DNA from 2 places in the Microbacterium sp. M3 genome. Region 2 is predicted to be linked to the other one. Evidence: predicted binding sites of a transcription regulator. Region 2 holds the regulator's gene; the other holds the start of a gene.
The links. The regulator LexA, encoded in region 2, represses DNA repair genes until DNA is damaged. The targets are predictions, from matches to a motif close to TCGAACANNTGTTCGA.
Positions count from the first base shown of each region.

Region 1: R8Z57_RS16310 (Rv2578c family radical SAM protein) is a predicted target of LexA. The motif match lies at 3,873-3,888, and genes of this name have one in related genera.

Region 1 covers NZ_JAWTZT010000006.1:81,255-92,266, reverse strand. Annotated here, with positions in the region: gene R8Z57_RS16330 (siderophore-interacting protein) at 1-421, shown strand, start outside; gene R8Z57_RS16325 (ECF transporter S component) at 418-990, shown strand; gene R8Z57_RS16320 (acyl-CoA dehydrogenase family protein) at 1,138-2,301, opposite strand; gene R8Z57_RS16315 (D-alanyl-D-alanine carboxypeptidase family protein) at 2,463-3,776, opposite strand; gene R8Z57_RS16310 (Rv2578c family radical SAM protein) at 3,897-5,024, shown strand; gene R8Z57_RS16305 (alpha/beta hydrolase) at 5,065-5,985, opposite strand; gene R8Z57_RS16300 (TetR/AcrR family transcriptional regulator) at 6,058-6,717, shown strand; gene R8Z57_RS16295 (SGNH/GDSL hydrolase family protein) at 6,781-7,698, opposite strand; gene R8Z57_RS16290 (glycosyl hydrolase family 18 protein) at 7,890-9,689, opposite strand; gene R8Z57_RS16285 (glycosyltransferase) at 9,857-11,012, shown strand, end outside.
Region 2 covers NZ_JAWTZT010000003.1:30,213-41,224, forward strand. Annotated here, with positions in the region: gene hisB (imidazoleglycerol-phosphate dehydratase HisB) at 1-281, opposite strand, end outside; gene R8Z57_RS09930 (histidinol-phosphate transaminase) at 278-1,372, opposite strand; gene R8Z57_RS09935 (LysM peptidoglycan-binding domain-containing protein) at 1,447-1,839, opposite strand; gene lexA (transcriptional repressor LexA) at 2,104-2,784, shown strand; gene R8Z57_RS09945 (hypothetical protein) at 2,854-4,500, shown strand; gene metE (5-methyltetrahydropteroyltriglutamate--homocysteine S-methyltransferase) at 4,490-6,835, opposite strand; gene R8Z57_RS09955 (methylenetetrahydrofolate reductase) at 6,927-7,889, opposite strand; gene R8Z57_RS09960 (S9 family peptidase) at 8,162-10,132, shown strand; gene hflX (GTPase HflX) at 10,156-11,012, opposite strand, start outside.

The sequences.
Region 1 (11,012 bases), on a different contig from region 2:
CGAGCGGGGCGTGGACCGCGTCGTGCTGGTCGCCGACGAGACCGGTCTCCCCGCGATCGCCGGGATCTGCGCGGCGCTGCCCGCCGACGCCACCGGCCTCGCGATCGTCGAGGTGCCCTCGGCCGAGGACGCGCTGGACTTCGTGCACCCGGCCGGCGTCGCGGTCCAGTGGATCGTGCGCGACCACGACGTCAAGCCGGGCACGCCCGCCCTCCAGGCGCTGCGCGACGCCGCGCTGCCGCCGGCGCCCTTCCACGCCTACCTCGTCGGCGAGCAGGCGCTCCCGACGGACGGCCGCCGCCACCTCGTCGGCGAGCGCGGCGTGGCGAAGGAGCTCGTGAGCTTCTGCGGCTACTGGCGCGTCGGTGCCGCCTCACCCGCGCCCAAGTCGCAGCGCGTCACCGCCGAGGCGCACTCGTGAGCCGCGCGACGACCGCCTATCTGCTCACGTGCGCCGCGATCGGCGTGGCGGGCGGCGTGATGCTCTGGGGCGCGACGGCGCTGTCGACGGTGCTGTTCGCCGTCGTGCCGTTCATCTCGGTCGCCCTCGCGGGCCTGTGGCTGCTGCCCGCCGTCGTGGCGCTGCGGCTCATCGAGCGCCCGTTGGCGGGCCTCCTGGTCGGCCTCATCTCGGGCCTCGTGGTGTTCCCCTACCTCGCGACGAACCTCTGGTGGTCGTTCTTCGCCGAGCTGCCGTTCCTCATCGTGCTGTACCGCTCCTGGCGCACGTGGCAGTACTACGCCGGCGCGGCCTTCGTCGGGGTGCTCTACCCGGTGCTCGCGGCGGTGTCGTTCGACCTGTGGTCGATGACGCTCGGCGCACAGGTCGGCTTCTTCGCCCTCTCGGTCGCGAGCTGCCTGGCCGGCACCGCGCTCGGCATCCTCATCGCCGATCGGCTGCGCAGGGCCGGTGTCGCCAAGCTCGCGCGCCGCGGCGGACTCGCGGGCCGCGGACTCGGGCGCGGCAGCGGCCCGGCCGGCCAGCACTGACACACCGAAGACGACGGATGCCGCGACCCGGCGCCTCGGCAGAGGCTCGGGTCGCGGCATCCGTCATCGAACGGGGCATCGCGTCCCCGTCGCATCAGGTCTCGATACGGCTCGTTCCTCGCCTACTCGACCTTGACCCGCGACGCGTCAACGCTTCCCGGCGATCTGGCGGCCGACGATCTCGCGCATGATCTCGTTCGTGCCGCCGTAGATGCGGTGGACGCGGGCGTCGAGGAACGCACGGGCGATCGGGTACTCGGTGATGTAGCCGTAGCCGCCGTGCAGCTGCACGCAGGTGTCGAGGATCTCCCACTCGCGCTCGGTGGTCCAGAACTTGACCTTCGCGGCCTCTTCGGCCGACAGGTTGCCGTCCTTGTAGGCCAGCAGCGCGCGGTCGAGGTACGCCCACATGACGTCGACGGTGGTGGCGACATCGGCCAGCTTGAAGCGCGTGTTCTGGAAGTCGATGATCCGGTCGCCGAACGCCTCGCGGCTCTTCGTGTAGTCGACGGTCCACGCGAGGGCGGCCTGCGCTGCCGCACCGGCGGCGATGCCGATCGACAGACGCTCGAGGGGCAGGTTCATCATCAGCTGGATGAAGCCCTGGCCCTCCTTGCCGCTGATGAGGTTCTCTTCGGGCACGAAGACGTCGCTGAACGACAGCTCGGCGGTGTCGTGGCCATGCGAGCCCATCTTGTGCAGCTTCTTGCCGTGGTCGAAGCCGGCCATGCCGTTCTCGAGGATCAGCAGGCTGAAGGCGTCGGGGCGGTTGCCCTCGCCGGTCTTGACAAAGGTCACCACGATGTCGGCGGTCTTGCCCGACGAGATGAAGGTCTTGGCGCCATTGACGATGTAGCCGCCTTCGACGCGCTTGGCGGTGGTCTTGATGCCGCGCAGGTCGGAGCCCGCGCCCGGCTCGGTCATGGCGAGGGCGCCGAGCACCTCACCGGTGGCCATGCGGGGCAGCCACTTCTCCTTCTGCTCCTGCGTGCCCATGTGCACGAGGTAGGGGACGGCGAGGTCGTCCTGGATGCCGAAGGCCCCGGCGAGCGAGCCCGCGCCGGCACCGATGACCTCTTCGTTCACGATCGTGCGGAAGCGGTAGTCCTGCAGCATGCCCGCGCCGCCGAACTCCTCCGGCACGCTGAGGCCGATGATGCCCGCCTCACCGGCGGCGAGCATGGTCGCGCGGTCGATCTCGCCGTCGGCGTCCCACTGGTCGCGCTTCTCGCTCGTCGCGTAGCGCTTGATGAACTCCCTGACGACGTCGCGGAACGCCTCGTGGTCCTCGTCGTAGATGTCGCGCTCCATTGTGCGCCTTCCTCTCGTTGCTCCCGCTTCGCGCAGCGGTCGAGTCTGCGGAGACGCTCCCCGGCTGGAATTGCATCTCACGGCATATGGTACTCAGTTTCAGTCGAACGGATGCCGCGAACCCGGGGCGGCCGGATCTCGCGACCTCTGCGCGCGCGGCGTCAGCCCAGGTAGTCGGGAGCCGGTCCGAGACCGAAGAAGTCCTCGAGCGAGGTCCAGCCGCCGTCGTGATACGCCTTCGCCAGCTCGGGACCGACGTAACGCAGGTGCCAGGGCTCGGGCAGGTAGCCCGTGACCGGTGTCGCCCCGTCGACGTAGCGCACGATCCAGCCGTGCTCCCACGCGTGCTCGGCCACCCATTGCCCCTGCGGCGTCGCGGCGAGCCCGTCCAGCGAGCCGCACGCGCCGGCGCACGCGACGACGTCGGCACCCAGGCCCAGCTGGTGCTCGCTGAAGCCGGGCCGCGCGCTGACCTGGTCGGCGCCGTCGCCGCGCTCGGCGACGTGCCGGCCGTAGGTCTCCTGCTGGGTCTGGTACGAGCGGAAGCCGCTCTCGAGCGCGATCTCGCCGACGCCGGAGGCGAGCGCGGCCGCCGCGAGCGACGAGAGAGCGGATGCCGCGTCCGACCGCAGTGCGCCTCCTTCGACGTTGCGCACCCCGTCCGGGAGGACGAGCCCGACGGGCCGGTAGTCGATGGGGCTGGCCGGGCGGGCCTTGTCGACCACGGCCCAGACGCGCGAGGAGTCCCCGAGGTCGACGCACGACGCGCGACCCTCGACCACGGCGGCGCGGAAGGCCTCGCCGCCACCCGCCGCGACGATCGCCGCCTCGTCGGCGCCGGTCTGCAGCGCCGAGACGACGTCGGGGAGCGTGCAGATGTCGGCGGCGGGCGGCGACTGCTGCACGTCGGGAACCGGAAGCTGCTCGACCGCAGGGAGCTGCGCGCTCAGCGAGGTCGCGGCACCGGTCGGGTCGCCCGCCGCCGGGGGCAGCATCATGGCGGTCATCGCCGCCGACCCCACCAGCAGCGCCCCGCCCGTCACGAGCCCGGCGACGACCGCGAGCCGCCGGGTCAGTCGCCGCGGCTGTGCGTGACGGACCGGCGGCGCATGCTCGTCGACCTCGAGCATCTCGGCCGCCCGCGCCGCGCGCCGCTCGCCGAGCTTCCGGTGCGTCTCGCGCGCCGCACGACCGCGCGGGCGCACGCGCGGCGGAGCCGGGGCGGTCGCGCCGGAGGTGCGCCCGACGGGGGCGGCGGCATGCACGCGCAGCTCGGGCGGCAGCGCCGAGGGAGAGGCACCGGCCGCCGACGCCGGCGCGAAGTCGTCGGTCGGCAGTTCGAACGAGACGACGTCGGCCGGAGCTGCCGGCTCCTGCGTCCGGGCACGCCGTTCGGCCTCTTCGCGCATCGCTCGGGCGGCGCGACGAGTCTCGGGGGCGGCTCGGGGGGTAGCGAGCCCGCCAGGCTCCGTCACGTCAGCCATTCTGACCCGATCAGCCTGATTTGGCCAGGCGAGCAGCCTCCGTTCGGGCGGTGTTCTATCGCAGGGGCGGTCAGCCTTGACTTAAGTTCGAAGCTTTGTTCTCATGGAACCATGCGGTGGCAGGGGCAGGAACTCGGAGTGGCGGATGCCGCAGCCCTGCCCGGCATGGAACAGCTGAACGGGCTGGTGCGATCGGTGACGACGCCCGAGTTCGCCGGCGTCACCTTCCACGAGGTGCTCTGCAAGTCGGCGCTCAATCACGTGCCCAGCGCCTCGGCCATGCCGTTCGACTGGACCGTGAACCCGTACCGCGGATGCAGCCATGCCTGCGTTTACTGCTATGCCCGGGGGACGCACGAGTACCTCGAGCTCGACGCGGGCCGGGACTTCGACACGCAGGTCGTCGTCAAGGTCAATGTGGCCGACGTGCTCGAGAAGGAGCTGCGACGGGGCACGTGGCAGCGCGAGCCCGTGATGCTCGGCACCAACACCGATCCGTATCAGCGGGCCGAAGGCCGCTACAAGCTCATGCCGGGGATCATGTCGGCGCTGACCGAGTCGGGCACGCCCTTCTCGATCCTCACGAAGGGCACGCTGCTGCGGCGGGATCTGCCGCTGCTGACGGATGCCGCAGAACAGGTCCCCGTGACGATCGCGATGTCGATCGCCGTGTTCGACGACGAACTGCAGCACCTCGTCGAACCCGGCACGCCGAACGCGACCGCACGCCTGGAGACGGTACGTGCGGCGACCGAGGCGGGCTTCCGGGTCACCGTGTTCCTGATGCCGATCATCCCGCACCTCACCGACTCGATCGCGGCCATCGACTATGCACTGACCCGCATCAAGGAGGCGGGCGCGGTGCGCGTGGTCTACGGCGCTCTTCACCTCCGACCGGGCGCGAAGCAGTGGTTCCTGCAGTGGATCGCCGAGCGGCACCCCGAGCTGGTGTCGTCGTACCGCGGGCTCTATCCGGGTGCGACCGCCTACGCGCCGAAGGCCTACCGCACGTGGCTGGCGCGGCGCGTGCAGCCACTGCTTCGTGTACACGGGCTCAACGGACGGGCGGAGGACGAGACGCCCCGCGGAACGCCCGTCGCGGGGCTGGCCGACCGCGTCGACGCGCGCAGCCAGCCGCCGATCGTCACCACCTCGCGCGGGCGCGCGGCCGCGACGTCGCTGCGGATGGCCGCGGCGCGTCCCACGACGGCGGGCGAGGCATCCGCCCGTCTCTTCTGATCGAGGGAACCACCCCGAACCGCACCTCGACGACCGGGGCTCAGGCCGCGGTCGTGACGACCCCCGGCCCGTCGAGCCGTGCGACGGGGGCCGGTGTGCGCACCGGCGCCTCGAGGTGCGCGAGCACCGCGTCGAGCACGACGTCGGACGCCAGGATCCGGTTGTGACCGAGCCCTGTGGTGGGCAGCATCCGCGCCCCGTGGTTCGCCGCCACGATGCGGCCGGCCTCGGCGAACGGCACCACGCGATCGCCGTCGTCGTGCGCGACCAGCAGAGGCACCCCCGCAGGAAGCGGGCGCCGCACGCTCGAGAGCCACGCGAACGGGTCGGACTCCCCGGGGAAGTAGCGCTCGACGAAGCGCTCGCGCATGCGCGCCGACACACCGTCGGAGTAGCGGAGCATCGCCTGGAACTGGCTGAGCAGCAGATCGGCGTCCGCGGGCGCCGCGATCGTCACGACCCGTTCGGAGACGGTTCCGCCGGCGACGCCGACGAGGGTCGCGAGTCCGCCGAACGAGTGGCCGACCATGCCCTCGAAGGCGCCGTGGCGCTCTTGCAGGGCGGCGAACACGTCGAGCCAGTCGACGAGGTACGTGCGGCGTCCGGCCGAGGAGCCGTGGGCCGGCGCATCGAACGCGACGACGCGGAACCCCGAGGCCACGAGCTCGCGCACGAGCACGGCGAACTGGCTCGCCCGGCCGCTCCAGCCGTGCGCGAGCACGACCGTGCGAGACCCCGCACCCCACTCGTACGTCTCCACGTCGACGCCCCGACGGTCGACCCCGGGAATGCGCACGGTACGGCGGCGTGCCCGCGACATCGTCGGCTCGTCGTCGGCGTGAACGGGACGAGGCCTCGCGACGTACGCGAAGAGCGGCATCGCGACGGCAGCGCCCCACCGGGGCGAGACCGCCGCCGCAAGCCGCACGGAAGCACCGGCGGTGGCGAGTGCGAGATCCATGATGGGCTCCGATCGGAAGAATACGAACGATCGTACTTATAAATACGAACGATCGTACGGTAACCTCGGGGTGTGGCACAAGCATCGATCGATCGGCGGCGTCTGCGCGGCGACGAGTCACGTCGCGCCGTGCTCGCTCACGCCGTCGACACCGCCACCGTCGAGGGGCTCGACGGCCTCACGATCGGCCGCCTGGCCGAAGCGTCCGGGCACAGCAAGAGCGGGATCGCGACCCTCTTCGGCTCGAAGGAACAGCTGCAGCTCGCGGTCGTCGCGGCGGCGCGCGAGGTCTTCATCGACCGGGTCGTGGCCCCCGCTCGCGCGCGGACGTCGCGCGGGCTCATCCGTGTCTGCGCGCTGCTCGCGGACTGGCTCGCCTACTCGCGTGATCGCGTCTTCCGCGGCGGCTGCTTCTTCGCGGGCACGTCCGTCGAGTTCGACGCCAAGCCCGGCGCCGTGCGCGACGCCATCGTCGCGGCCTCCGGCGAGTGGGAGGACTACCTCACCCTCAGCATCGAGCACGCCATGGCCGCCGGCGAGCTGCCCCTGCTCGACGACGCGCGCCAGCTCACATTCGAGATGGTCTCCTTCCTCGAGGCCGCCAACACGCGTTCGCTGCTCCACGCCAGCGCGGAGCCGTACCGCCGCGCCGAGACGGCGCTCCGGTCACGGCTCACCGCCCTCGGCGCCGACCCGGCGCTCGTCGCGTCGATCGGCGCCTCCTCGGCCTGATCGCCCCGGCGGCGAGCGGATGCCGGGGCCCCGGCATCCGCTCTCTTCCCCCGCTCGCCCGGCTCAGCCCGCCGGGATCGCCGCCCGGATCGCCGCGGCATACGCCACGTAGCCGGATGCCGTCGGATGGAACCCGTTGGTGGTACTGAGCCAGCTCCAGTCGTTGATCCAGGGCGCCGTGCTGCCCACGCCGTGGCCGGCGAAGTCGTCCTCGACGTCGACGAAGACGGCGCCGTTCGCGACGGCCACCCGCTCGATCACATCATTGAGCGCGACCGTCTGGTCGTTGACCTCGTCCGCCCACGAGTACTTGGGGTTCACGCCGCTCGCGTTCTCCCAGAACAGGAGCGGGTAGCCGGCGACCACGACGCGCGCGGCAGGCGCCTTGGCGCGGATCGCCGTGATCACGCCGGCGACGTTCGCCGCGAACGCGTCGGAGGCGGCGATCGCGGAGCCGGCCGCGATCTTCGACGCGCATGTGGAGTTCGGCAGCACGAAGCAGTTCTGCATCACGTCGGCGAACCCGACGTCGTTGCCGCCGACCGTCACGGTGACCAGCGCGGCACCGGCCGGCACCGCCCCGGTCTGAGCGACCACGGCGGCCGTGTTCGCGCCGGAGCAGGCGACGAACGTCGACAGCAGCTTGTCGGCATCGGCGTCGAGCAGCTTCGGATAGCTCTTGGAGCTGCGGTAGCACGACGTGTCGAGGTAGCTGCCGGCGCCCACGCCCGCCGCGAACGAGTCGCCGACGGCCGCATAGACCGGCTCGGTGGTGCCACCTCCCCCGCCACCGCCTCCGCCGCCCTTGCCCCCGCCGTTGCCGCCTCCGGGGCCACTCGGCTTCGCCGCGACGACCGCTCCGCCTCCGGCAGCCTCGGCGGGCGCCGCCACCGCGACGAGGGCCACGGCCAGGAAGACAGCGATCAGTGCCGCGATGGATGCGCGTCCGCGCGCGTGCGCGCGCACCAACGATCCGCTCATCGGAAACCCCCAGTCTGTTCGACTCCCCAGCCGATTCGACGCCGTCGTCGATGGACACAGCTATACCACTGTCCCCGCGGCACGGAAAGAGGGCCGGTCGCCGCCGATCGCGGCACGGCAGGCGAGGCCGGCCCCGCACGCCACGACGGGCGCCCCCGAGGGGACGCCCGTCGTGCCCGCGATGCGCGCGGTCAGCGCTTCCAGGGGCCGTGCTTGGCGCCCGGCACGTCGTTGCGGCTCCACCACTGCGCGGTGTAGGTCACGCCGTCGTGGATGACCTGGTCGCCCTTGACGTAGATGGTGTCGGGGTACCAGGCCTGCACGGTGGCCGGGTCGACGCCGCAGGCGGTGAGCGTGCTCCACGGCCCGCGCACCGACGCCCCGGGCTGGTCGCCCTTGGCGTACCACTGCGCCTCGAACACGCGCCCGTCGAGGAAGACCAGCTCGCCCCCGCGATACGTCGTCTGCGCGTTCCAGGGCTGGGCTGCGGCATCCGGCGTCGTCGCACACTGCAGACCCGCAGAACCGGCGACCGGACCTGGCGCGGCGGCGCGGAGCACCTCGGCCGAGGCGGTCGGCAGATCGCCCGCCACGTCGTTGCCGACCTCCCAGAAGTCGACCCCGCCGAGACCCTTCGAGATCGCCCACGCGGTCTTCTCGGCCACCGCCACCTCGTCGTCGAACGACCAGAACTCGCCCGCTGCGGCGTCATAGCCCCACGTGGCATCGAACCGGCCGTCGGCCGTGTACTCGTGGTGGATGTCGAGGTCGCGCTGCTTCAGCTGGTCCCACGTGATCTGCCCGATGCCGCCGCCTGCCGCGGTCCAGGGCGCGGGTTCGGCATCCCGCCAGCCCTGCCCGTAGGCGGCGAGCCCGAGGTTCAGCTGGGCGGGATCGACTCCCGCGTTGACATACGACGCGAGCACGGTGTCCAGGCCCAGGCCCCAGTTGTGGGCGGGGTCGCCGTAGACGTTGCCCTGGTGTCCGGTCTCGGCCGTCCACGAGCCCCACAGGTCGTAGCCCTGCAGGTTGGCGTAGTCGAGGTACTCGAAGAGCTCCGGATCGTTCCAGCCGCCCGCGGCGATCTGGGTGGGGCCGGCCGGGAGGAAGGCGGAGAGCTCGTAGTCCCTGCCGGTCTCGCCCTCCACGGCGTCGAGCTGCGCGCGCAGCTCCTTGACGAAGGCCAGGAAGTTCGCCTTGTCGTTGACCGGGTCGACGCTGTTGCCGACCTCCTGAGCCCAGTCCGGGGCGCCCGGCCACTCCCAGTCGAGGTCGAACCCGTCGAACACCCCGGCCGCGGCGCCCGGGCCGCCGCGCCCGTCGATCACGGGGAGGTTGCCGCGGATGTACAGGTCGATGCACGAAGCGGCGAGGGCCGAGCGCCGCTCGGGGGTGGCCACCGCCTTCGAGAAGGACTTCGACCACGACCAGCCGCCGAGCGACACGTTCACCTTGAGATCGGGGTAGAGCCGCTTCAGCTGGGCGAGCTGATTGAAGTTGCCGGCGAGCTTCTGCTTCTTCGTGTCGGCGATGCCGAGCACCGACTGCTCCGCGGTGAACGCGTGCACGAAGTCGCTGTCGGCGTCGCCGGCCGTGTCGGTCTGGCCCGGCCCCGGGGCAGGGGTGTCGGAGATGAAGCACGTGTACGGCTCCACTCTGTCGAGCCCCTTCGTGCCGGCAGCGCGTGCCGCGTCGAGGGCGGTCTGGTCGCCGGCGATGTTGCCGAACGAGTAGTTGAGATGGGTGAGTGTCGCCCCGGCGCTGCCGTCCACGAACAGCCGCTCGATGGTGGCCTGTGCCTCACCGGTCGCTCGCCACTGGCCGTAGTAGCCGACGTTGCGATAGCCGTTCAGGGTGGTGGTGGGCGTCGCGTCGTCGGCGGCCGCGAGGGCCGGCGGTGCTGCGACGAACCCGACGGCGAGCGCGCCGGCGACGGCGGCGGCGAGGGCGGGGAGTCTCCGGGATCGCCCGGACGGTTGTTGCTTCGACACACAAGCTCCTTCGGTTGTGAGGGGGGAGGCATCCGAGTCGCCAATTAGGTAAGCGTCCTAACAAATACCCGATGTCCATTCTGGCATCGCACCCCTGCCCGCCGAAAGCCCCGGAAGCCGCGGCCACCCCTCTGGCGCGGCCGCCGCAGGTCGGCCAGCATGGCGGAATGGCGCGGTTCCTCCTCTCCGCGATGCCCTTCACCGGCCACGTCACTCCCCTGCTGGCCGTCGCCGGCGCCCTCGTCGAGCGCGGACACGCCGTGCGCTTCCACACGGGCGCCGCCTTCCGCGCGCGTGTCGAGGCATCCGGCGCCGTCCACGTGCCGTGGCGCGAGGCGCCCGACTTCGACGAGAACGATCAGGGTGCGACGTTCCCGCGCGTGCAAGGACGCAAGGGCCTGCGGCAGGTGTTCATCAACCTCGAAGACCTCATGATCGGCACCGCGCCCGCACAGGTGGCCGACCTGCAGGCCGAGTGGGACCGTGAGCCGTGGGACGCCCTCGCCGCCGACGAGATCTCGGTCGGCGCCGCGCTCTTCGCCGCCCGGTCGGGCTGCGCGTGGGCGACGATCGCGGTGCTGCCGCTCGCCGTGCCGAGCGGGCAGGGACCGCCGTCGGGCATGGGGATCATGCCGGGTCGCAACCCGCTGACGAAGACGCGCGACGCCGCGCTGCGCGCGCTGGCGCCGCTGATGATGCGGCCCCTCACCGGGCCGCTCGTACGGGCGCGGACGGCCGTCGGCCTCGCACCGGATCCGCTCACCTTCGCGCAGACGGTGTTCTCGCCGCAGCGCGTGCTCGCGAGCGGCTCGCCGCTGCTGGACTACGGCCGCACCGACCGGCCGCCGCACCTGGACTTCGTCGGCGTGCTCACGCAACCGCCCTCAGGGCCCGCCCCGCTTCCGGACTGGTGGGGCGACCTCGACGGCCGCACGGTGGTGCATCTCACGCAGGGCACGCAGAACATCGATCCGTCCGACCTCCTGCGGCCGGCACTCGAGGCGCTCGCGCACCGCAACCTGCTCGTCGTCGTGTCGACCGGCGTGCGCGGCCGCGACGAGCTACCGTTCCCGGTGCCGGGCAACGCGCGCGTGGCGGGCTTCCTCCCCTACGACCAGCTGCTCCCCCGCACCGACGTCGTCATCACGAACGGCGGCTGGGGAGGCACCCTGCGCGCGCTGAGCCACGACATCCCGCTCGTGATCGCCGGCGGCGACCTCGACAAGCCCGAAGTCGCGGCCCGGGTGGCCTGGAGCGGTGCGGGCGTCGACCTGCGCACCGGGACTCCGACGGCAGCTCACGTGGCGCGCGGCTTCGAGCGCG
Region 2 (11,012 bases):
CGCGAGATGCCCGTCTTGTCGCCGAGCGCCTCGCGGATCGCCTGACCGAGCACGATCGAGATGTCTTCGACGGTGTGGTGGGCATCGATGTCGGTGTCGCCCGAGGCGCGGACGGTGAGGTCGGTGAGCGAGTGCTTCGCGAAGGCCGTCAGGAGGTGGTCGAAGAACGGCACGGTGGTGTCGATCCGGCTGCGTCCGGTGCCGTCGAGGTCGAGCTCCAGCTCGACGGTGGACTCGCTCGTGGACCGTCGCAACGAGGCGGTGCGTGATGCGGCGCTCATGCGGCCGATCCTACCGAGGCGAGGGCGTCGAGGAACGCGGTGGTCTCCTCCTCGGTGCCCGCGGTCACCCGCAGGTGGTGCGGGATGCCGACGTCGCGGATCAGCACGCCTTCGTCGTACAGGGCGCGCCACGTCGCCGCGGGATCGGCGACGCCACCGAACAGCACGAAATTCGTCCAGGACTCGTGCGGCGTGTAGCCGAGCGCCTCGACGGTGGCGCCGATGCGGTCGCGCTGCCCGACGATGTCGTCGACCATGCGCAGCATCGTGGGCGCGTGCCGCAGCGCGGCCGACGCCGCCGCCTGGGTGAGCGCGCTCAGGTGATAGGGCAGGCGCACCAGGCGCAGCGCGTCGATGAGCGCGGGGTCGGCGGCGAGATAGCCGACCCGGGCGCCGGCGAACGCGAAGGCCTTGCTCATGGTGCGCGAGACGACCAGGCGCTCACGGCCCGGCAGCAGCGTCAGCGCCGACCGCTCGTCACCGGGCGCGAACTCGAAGTACGCCTCGTCCACGATCACGATGCCGTTGCTCGCCTCGTACACGGCCTCGATCGCGTCGAGGCGCAGCGGCGTGCCCGTCGGGTTGTTGGGCGAACAGAGGAACACGACGTCGGGCGCCGCATCGGCCACCTGGCGGGCGGCGTCCGCGGGGTCGATCGTGTAGTCGTCGGCACGGGCGCCGGCGACCCACTCGGCACCGGTGCCCCTGGTGAGCAGCGGGTACATCGAGTACGTGGGGCCGAACCCGAACGCACTGCGGCCGGGTCCGGCGAACGCCTGCAGGATGTGCTGCAGCACCTCGTTCGAGCCGTTCGCGGCCCAGATCTGCTCGCGGGTCAGCCCGTGCCCGAGGTAGTCGGCGAACCCCTCGCGCAGTGCGGTGAACTCGCGGTCGGGGTAGCGGTTCACGTCGCGCAGCGCGATCGCGATGGAATCGACGATGTCGTCGGCGACGTCCTGCGGTACGGGATGCGTGTTCTCGTTGACGTTGAGGGCCACGGGCAACGGAGCCTGCGGGGCTCCGTAGGGCTTCTGACCGCGCAGATCCGCGCGGAGGGGAAGGTCTTCGAGACGTGCACTCACCCCTCCCATGGTAGGGCCGCGCTCCACGCTCGAGCCGCTCGGTGACGGGAGCGCGAGCGGCCGGGGGCCTGCCTGCCGGACGCTCAGGGAGCGATCGAGTACTCGGCCGGGATCGCGAGGCTCTGACCCGCCTGCACGAGCACGCTGTCGAGCGCGTTCAACCGGACGATCTGGTCGACGACGTCGCGCGGATCGCGGTCGGGCGCGACCTCTTCGGCGATGGTCCACAGCGAGTCGCCGGCCGAGACCGTGATGGTCTCGAACTGCCCCGCCGGTGCGCCGGCGTCGCGCGAGGCGAGCGCCGCGCCGCCGCCGAGGACCGCGGCGCTGAGCGCGACGACGGCCGGAAGCGCGGCGAGGGCGGCGAGCACCCGGCGACCGCGCACCGTGAGACGAAGGCGCGTGGCCCGGCGCACGGCGACGGTCGCCGCGCGCGCCGGCGAGGGAACGGATGTCGTGATGCCGATCGCGGTCATGGCTGCTCTCCTCCTGATGGGGAGAGATTCGCAATCTCCACTCGGCCGGGAGTGGAGAATGCGAACCTCTCTTCCGAAGCTATCTTCGAGTCTGTACGATGTCAACACCGGATTCGGATGGCGATCTCTCGAACGCGACACGCGGCGAGGTTGTTCCTCGGAAGCGCTGGGTCCGGATACGGTTTCGATACGAGAACCCCACCACGGGCCTCCGACATTCGAAGAAACAGCGCTCGACGGCAGAGCGCAGGACGGAGCCGGAAGATGAGCGACGCGGCCGGGCGCGAGAAGCCCCAGACTCGTCGGCGCAAGAGCCTGAGCGACAAGCAGCTCGCGATCCTCGAGGTGATCCAGCGCTCCATCGCCCGGCACGGCTACCCGCCGAGCATGCGGGAGATCGGCGACGCCGTCGGCCTCAAGTCGCTCTCGAGCGTCACGCACCAGCTCAATCAGCTCGAGCTGAGCGGCTACCTGCGGCGCGACGCCGGCAAGACGCGCGCCATGGAGGTGCTCATCGACCTGCCGGGCACCGCGGCCGAGAACCCGGCTGACAGCGCGCCGTCGGTCGGCGACGCCGCGCTCGTGCCGCTCGTGGGACGCATCGCGGCCGGCGTGCCCATCACCGCCGAGCAGCAGGTCGAGGAGATCTTCCCCCTGCCCCGTCAGCTCGTCGGCAAGGGCGACCTCTTCATGCTGCGGGTCTCGGGCGAGTCGATGATCGACGCCGCCATCTGCGACGGCGACTGGGTCGTGGTGCGCTCGCAGGCCACCGCCGACAACGGCGACATCGTCGCGGCGATGCTCGACGGAGAGGCCACCGTCAAGACGTTTCGCCAGCGCGACGGCCACACGTGGCTGCTCCCCCGCAACTCCGCCTTCGAGCCGATCCTGGGCGACGAGGCGACCGTTCTCGGCAAGGTCGTCGCGGTGATGCGGGCGGTCTGACCGCTTTCATGCGAAACGCGCGACGCCCACGGGTGGCCGCGACACCGCGGGACGCGCTATAAGGGGGGAATGACCTCCGAAGCGCCCCTCGCCGCCAGCCCGGAACTCCACGCCCGCCTGGAGGCGCTCGAGGCCGAGAACGCACGACTGCGCGCGTCCGCGCCCGCCGAGCCGCCCGCTCCGAGGTCGTCGAACGCGCCCACGGGCAGCCGGTGGCGCGCCTTCTTCTCCGCGCTGTGCATCGTCATCGCGTCGATCCTGGTCCCGATCTCGATCGTCACGGCGTGGGCGCGCCTCGAACTCGTCGACGAATCCGCCTTCGTCGCGACGCTCGCCCCGCTCGCGGACGACCCCGCCGTCCAGCAGATGATCATCGACGAGACGGTCGAGGCCGTCGAGGCGCAGGTGAACTTCGAGGAGCTCACCGCGAACGTCTTCGACGGGATCGACCAGCTCGGCCTGCCGCCGCGTGCGTCCCAGGCTCTGAAGCTCCTGCAGGCGCCCGCGGCCGAGGGCCTGCAGAACCTCCTCACCCAGACGGTGACGCGCGTGGTGGAGTCGGATGCCTTCGCCGACACGTGGACGGCGACCACCCGCGCTGCGCACCGCGCCCTCACCGCCGCCGCCACGTCGGACGGCGGCGGCATCGTCGTCATGAACGACCAGGGACTCGGCATCCAGCTGGGCGCCGTCGTCGAACGCGTCAAGCAGAACCTGATCGACCGCGGCGTCGGGATCGCCCAGCTCATCCCCGCGATCGACAAGGTCGTCATCATCGGCACCGGCGAGACGCTCGTGACCATCCGCACGACGTACACGCTCGCGACCGCGCTGGGCTGGTGGCTGCCGATCGTGACGATCGGTCTCTTCGCCCTGGGGATCCTCATCGCGCGGCGACGCAGCACCGCGGTGCTGGGCTCGGGCATCGGCTTCGCGCTCGGCGGCGGCGCGCTGGCGCTCGCCTTCGCCGTGGGCACCCCCGTCGTCGGCCAGGCGGCCGTTCAGTTCGGCCTGTCGGCGAACGCCCTCGACGTCGTCTACCAGAGCCTGGTGGGCTCGATGCAGCAGACCGCGGGCATCGCGGTGCTGCTCGGCATCGTCATCGCGGTCCTCGGCTGGTTCGCCGGCCGGTGGACGCCCGCCGTGCGCTCGCGCCGGGCCATCGGCAGCATCAACTCGTCGCTGCGCCGTCAGCTGGGCGGCCACGGATTCCGCACCGGACGGTTCGGCGCGTGGCTGTACCGCTACCGCGGGCTGGTCCGCACGCTCCTCATCGTGGTGGCCGTCATCTGGCTGTTCGGCCTGCGACCGCTGTCGGCGGGCGACATCTTCCTCGTGCTCATCGTCACGCTGATCGTCGCCTGGATCCTCGAGCTGCTGCAGGTCCGCCCGGGCGAGGTGCCGCCGCGGTCCTCCGCAGACTCGGGAGCCGGCGACCCGGACGGGGGCATCGACGACCAGCCGACCGCCGTCCTCGGCGACGACACCACCGTCGTGCTCGCCGACGGCAACGCCACCGCCGTGCTCACCGACGACCAGCCGACGCTGGTCCTCGCCGACGAGCAGCCGAGGGTGGTCGTGGTCGATGCACCGGCGGCCGACGCCGCCCCCGTCGACGGGGACGCCACCATCGTGGAGACGGATGCCTCGGCCGACGCCGCCGCGCCGGCCGAGGCATCCGCTCCCCCGAAGAAGCCCCGCGCTCCTAGGCGCTGAGCTCCACGCGCTCGCGGATCTGCCGCGTCGCGGCGACGAGGTTCTGCAGCGACGCCACGGTCTCGTCGTAGCCGCGCGTCTTGAGCCCGCAGTCCGGGTTCACCCACACGCGGCGCAGCGGCAGCTCGGCGACGGTGCGGTCGAGGAGCTCGGCGATCTCGTCCACCGACGGCACGCGCGGCGAGTGGATGTCGTACACGCCGGGCCCGATGCCCGCCGCGAACCCGGACTCCGCGATGTCGCCGATCACCTCACCGCGGCTGCGGGCCGCCTCGATGGACGTCACGTCGGCGTCGAGGGCCGCGATCGCGTCGATCACGACGTCGAACTCGGAGTAGCAGAGGTGCGTGTGCACCTGGGTGGCAGCATCCGCCCCCGCCGTCGCGAGACGGAACGATCCCACCGACCACTCCAGGTAGGCCGGCTGGTCGGCGCTCTTCAGCGGCAGCAGCTCGCGCAGTGCGGGCTCGTCGACCTGGATGACGCGGATGCCCGCGTCCTCGAGGTCGGCGATCTCGTCGCGGAGCGCGAGGGCGACCTGGTTCGCGGTGTCGCCGAGCGGCTGGTCGTCGCGTACGAACGACCACGCCAGGATCGTGACGGGACCGGTCAGCATGCCCTTCATGGGCTTGCCGGTGAGCGACTGGGCGAACTCCGACCACGCGACGGTGATCGGCGCCGGCCGCGCGACGTCGCCCCACAGGATCGAGGGTCGCGTCGCCCGCGAGCCGTACGACTGCACCCACCCGTTCTCGGTGACGGCGAAGCCGTCGAGGTGCTCGGCGAAGTACTGGACCATGTCGTTGCGCTCGGCCTCGCCGTGCACGAGGACGTCGAGCCCTACCTCCTCCTGCAGCGTCACCACGCGCGCGATCTCGTCGCGGAGGAACCGCTCGTACTCGTCCGCGTGCAGCTCGCCGCGCCCGTGGCGTGCTCGCGCGCGCCGGATCTCGCCGGTCTGCGGGAACGAGCCGATCGTCGTGGTCGGCAGCAGCGGCAGGCCGAGCGCGGCGTCCTGGGCTGCCACGCGCGCGCCGTAGTCGCCGCGCTCGAAGGCGCCCGCCTCCAGCGCCGCGGCGCGCTCGCGCACGGCCCCGTCGCGCACGCCGGGTGCGCCGCGCCGGTCGTCCAGAGCGGCGGATGCCTCGGCCAGCGCCTCGGCGATCGCCGCGCGGCCGTCGACCAGGCCTGCGGCGAGGATCACGACCTGCCCCACCTTCTGGTCGGCGAAGGCGAGCCACGACGCGAGCCGCGGATCGAGCGCGGCCTCGTCGTCGACATCGTGCGGCACGTGCTGCAGCGAGGTGGACGTGCCCGCGGCGACGTCGGCGGCACCCACGCCGCGCAGCTGCTCCAGCCCGGCCCATGCCGCCTCCAGGTCGCCGCGCCACACGTTGCGCCCGTCGACGACGCCGCCCACCAGCGTCTTGTCCGCCAGGCCCTCCACGGTCTCGGGGACGGCGCCCCGCGTGAGGTCGAGGGCGATCGCCTCGATCGGCGCGGCGGCGAGCGCGCGCCACGCCTCGGGCGAGAGCTGCGCGTAGCCCGCCGTCACGAGGAGGGCAGGCCGGTCGGTCGCGGCGCCGAGGGCGGCGTAGGCGCGGGCCGCGGCATCCGCGAGCGCCGCCGGCGCGGCCGGCAGGCTCTCGCTCACCAGCGCCGGCTCGTCGAGCTGGACCCACTCGGCGCCGGCCGCACGCAGGCTCGCGAGCAGCTCTGCGTACACGGGCAGCAGATCGTCCAGGCGCCCGAGCGGATCGAATCCGGCCGGTGCGGCGTCGCTCGCCTTCGCGAGGGCCAGGAGCGTGACCGGCCCCACGATCACGGGCCGCACGGTGTAGCCGTCGGCCTTCGCCTCTGCCACCTGCGCGGCGAAGCGGTCGCTCGACGGCGCGAAGACCGTCTCGGGGCCGATCTCGGGGACCAGGTAGTGGTAGTTGGTGTCGAACCACTTCGTCATCTCGAGGGGGGCGTCCTCGCCCTCGCCCCGTGCGGCGGTGAAATACGCGCCGAGGCCGATGCCGCCGTCGGGGTCGCGCCGCGCGGCGAACCGCTCCGGCAGGGCACCGACCGTGACGGCGGCGTCGTGCACCTGGTCGTAGAACGAGAACGACTCGGGGATCGACGAGTCGTCGCGGCCGAGACCGAGGGCCGCGAGCCGTTCGCGCGTGTCGCGCCGCAGGCGTGCGGCGATCTGCTCGAGCTCCGCGGCGTCGATCGTGCCGGCCCAGTGGGCCTCGACGGCGCGCTTGAGCTCGCGGCGCCGGCCGATCCGCGGGTAGCCGAGGATCGTGCCCTTCGGGAACGGCGAGGTGCGGGGGCGAGGGTCGGTCATGGTGTCTCCCTTTCGTGTACGGCGGTGGTGGTGGTGGTTTCGGGGTCGCCGAAGAGACCGTCGGGACCTCCGACGGATGACGGCGCCTGCGTCAGCGGGTGGGGTCGGGGACGCGGGAGGGCGGGGTCAGCACCCCGGCCTCTCGCAGAACCTCGAGGACCGTGTCGTGATTGTTGAAGGCGTAGAGATGGATGCCGGGGGCCCCACCGTCGAGGACCTCGCGCGCGAGGCGGGCGGCGTGCGCGATGCCCACCTCGCGCTGCCCCTGTGCGGTCGGCTCGACCTCCAGCGCGATGGCGAGGTCGCCCGGCAGCTCCTCACCGGTGAGCTCGAGCACGCGCCGCAGGCGCGCGGGCGAGGTGATGGGCATGATCCCGGGAAGGATCGGCATGGTGACGCCCGCCTCCCGCGAGCGCTGCACGAAGGCGAGGTAGTCGTCGCCGTGGAAGAAGAGCTGGGTGATCGCCAGCGTGGCACCCGCCGCCTGCTTGGCCAGCAGGGCGTCGATGTGCTCGGACGCGTAGCGCGATCGGGGGTGACCGTTCGGGAACGCGGCGACGGCGATGTCGATCTTGCGGCGCTTCTCGACGCGCACCGCGCCGGGTACACCGGGGATCGGCGCCTCGGTGTAGGGCGCACGCTCCGCCTGCACGCGGTCGATGAGCTGCACCAGCTGCGCGGCGCTCTCGAGGTCGCCGAGGAACGCGTCGTCCTCGGAGGCACCGGCCGGCGGATCGCCGCGCAGCGCGAGGAAGCTCGTGATGCCGGCATCCAGGAACTCGCGGATGAGCGCGTTCGCGCCGGCGTAGGTGTTGCCCACGCAGGTCAGGTGCGCGAGCGGCTCGATGTGGGTCTCGCGCAGGATGTGGGTCAGCAGCTCGAGGGAGCGCCCGCCGGTGGAGCCACCGGCGCCGTAGGTCACGGAGATGAACCGCGGATCGACCGATGCCAGGTGGCGGATGGTCTCGTGCAGTGCCGCGAAACCGGCGTCGGAGCGCGGCGGGTACACCTCGAAGGAGATCGGCACGGGAGGAGTGCTCAGATCGATCGACATGGCCTGCTTCTCGGATCGGGGACAGGGGCTGAGCCGAACGGGAAGTGCCCGGGCGGCCGCGGCACCACTCACCGGCCGCAACGGCCGACGGGGTGTCATCGCGGGCGGGTGCCGGGCTCGGCTGTCGCTCCTGCCCGGACCCCGAGGTGGGGTGTCCTCGCGGACGACCGGGCGACAATGGGTCCACCGTAGCGGAGCGCGACCCCTGCGCTGGGCCTGTGACGTTGTGTTTCGATCGCGGTGCGACCCTCGCGACGCCGTAGCGTGGGGGCGTGACGACTCCCGATGCTCCCGGCTCCCCCGTCGTGCTCCCCTACGGCAGCTGGCCGTCGCCGCTGTCGGCCGCCGCCGTGTCTGCGGGCTCTCCCCGGCTGGAGGGCGCCCGCTTCGTGGGCGGCACGGCGGCGGGGCCCGAGACCTGGTGGGGCGAGTCGGTCGCCGACGAGGGCGGGAGGTCCGCGGTGCGCCGGAGGGCGGCATCCGGAACCGTCGTCGACGTGCTGCCCGCCCCGTGGAGCGCGCGACCGCGCGTGCACGAGTACGGCGGCGGATCATGGACCGCCGACGATGCGGGGACGCTGTACTTCGTCGAGAAGACGGACCAGCGGGTCTGGCGCCTCGACCCGGACTCCGAGCCGCGGCCCCTCACCCCCGACGCGGGCGATGTGCGCTACGGCGGGCTGACGCTGCAGGGCGGCCGGCTCCTCGCGGTGCGGGAGGATCACACCGCCGGCGCGGTCCCCGCGCGCGATATCGTCGAGATTCCGCTCGAGGGTGCTGCCGCGGCCGACCCGGCACGGGTGGCCTCTCTCGCCGCCGGCAGCGACTTCGTGGCGCATCCGGCGCTGTCCCCCGACGGCACGCGATTGGCGTGGATCGCCTGGAACCGTCCCGACATGGCGTGGGACCGCGCCGAGCTCCGCGTAGGCCCCCTGGAGGGCGGCAGGGTCTCGGAGTGGACCGTGGTCGCCGGCGGCGAGGGGCTCCGCCGGGCGCCGCTGCAGCCGGAATGGGTCGGCGACGACGAGCTCGTCTACGCCGACGATCCGTCCGGGCGCTGGAACCTGTGGGCGCTCGGCCCGGTGGACGGCGGTGCGCCCGAAGCCCTCGCCCCCGCGGACGCCGACACCGGCGGCGCGCTCTGGGTGCTGGGCACGCGCTGGTTCGCGGCCCTGGGCGACGGCCGCATCGTCGCCGTGCGCACGAACGGCGCCGAGCGCCTCGTGACCATCGACCCCGCGGGCGAGGTCCGCGACCTGGAGGTCGAGCCCGTCACCCGTCTCTCGATCGAAGACGTGCGCGGCTCGCGGCTGCTGCTCGCGGGGGCGGGGGCCTCCGGTGCGGGGCTGTGGGAGATCGACGTCGACCGGCCCGACGCCGGCCGCCTGGTGGTGGGCGCCTCCTCCCCGTGGGGAGACGAATGGATGCCGCGCTCCCGCGCCGTCACGGTCCCCGGCCTGCACGGGCCGGTGCACGCGTTCGACTACCCGCCGACGAACCCCCACGCGGTCGCGCCGGCGGGTGAGCTGCCGCCCTATGTCGTGTTCGTGCACGGCGGACCGACCGATCATGTCGGGGGCGCGGCATCCGGCAAGATCGCCTATCTCACGAGCCGAGGCATCGGCGTGCTCGACGTGAACTACGGCGGCTCGAGCGGGTACGGTCGCGCCTACCGCGAGCGCCTGCTCGGGCAGTGGGGCGTCGTCGACGTCGACGACGTGGTGGCCGCCGCCCGGGGACTCGCCGCGGCGGGCGTCGCCGACGCGCGGCGGCTCGCGATCGCGGGCGGATCGGCGGGCGGCTGGACGGTGCTCTGCGCACTGACGGACACCGACGCCTTCGCAGCCGGGATCAGCCGCTACGGCGTCGCCGACCTGCGCCGCCTGGCCGAGGACACGCACGACTTCGAGGCCGGCTACCTCGACGGCCTGGTCGGTCCGCTCCCCGAGGCCGAGGCGCTGTACGTCGAGCGGTCGCCGCTGTCGCGCCTGGAGCGGATGCAGACGCCGCTGCTGATCGAGCAGGGACTGGACGACCAGGTCGTGCCGCCCGCGCAGTCGGAAGCGGTGCGCGACGCCCTCGCCGCGAACGGCGTGGCGCACGCGTATCTGGCCTTCGAGGGCGAGGGCCACGGGTTCCGCGGGGCTGCCACCCTCGTGCGGACGATGGAGGCGGAGCTGGCATTTCTCGGGCGCGTGCTCGGGTTCGAGACGCCCGGGGTGCCGCCGCTCGAGCTCGCGTAGCGGCTCGAGCTGCGGCGTGCGGGTCAGACCTCGAAGGGGGCCAGCCGCGCGGCGAGGTGCTCGCCCACGCGTGCGTGGATGGCCGTGCCGCCCTCCTCGTGCTCCTGCGACAGGATCATGCCCTGCTCGTGGATGGCCGAGATGAGGTCGCCGCGGTCGTAGGGCACGAGTGCCCGCACCTCGACCGCCGGCAGCGGCAGCGCCGCCTCGATGGCGGCGCGGAGCTCTTCGACGCCCTCACCGGTCCGCGACGAGGCGAAGACCGCCTTGGGCTCGAGCCCGCGCAGCACCAGGCGGGTGTCGTCGTCGAGCAGATCCGCCTTGTTGAAGACGACGAGCTCCGGGATGTCGCGGGCGCCGACGTCGCCGATCACGTCGCGCACCGTCGCCAGCTGCGCCGCCGGGTCGGGGTGAGAGCCGTCGACGACGTGGAGGATGACGTCGGAGTCGCCGACCTCTTCGAGGGTCGAGCGGAACGCCTCCACGAGCTGGTGCGGGAGGTTCCGCACGAAGCCGACGGTGTCGGTGAGCGTGTAGACGCGGCCGTCGGTGGTCTCGGTGCGGCGCACCGTGGCGTCGAGCGTCGCGAACAGCGCGTTCTCGACCAGCACGCCGGCGCTCGTGAGCCGGTTAAGCAGCGACGACTTGCCGGCGTTCGTGTACCCCGCGATCGCCACCGACGGGATCGTGTGGCGCTTGCGCTCGGCGCGCTTGGCGTCGCGCGCCGGGGCGAAGTCGCGGATCTGGCGACGCAGCTGCGCCATGCGCGTGCGGATGCGCCGGCGGTCGAGCTCGATCTTCGTCTCACCGGGACCACGCGAGCCCATGCCCGCACCGCCGGCGCCGACCTGCCCACCGGCCTGGCGGCTCATCGAGTCGC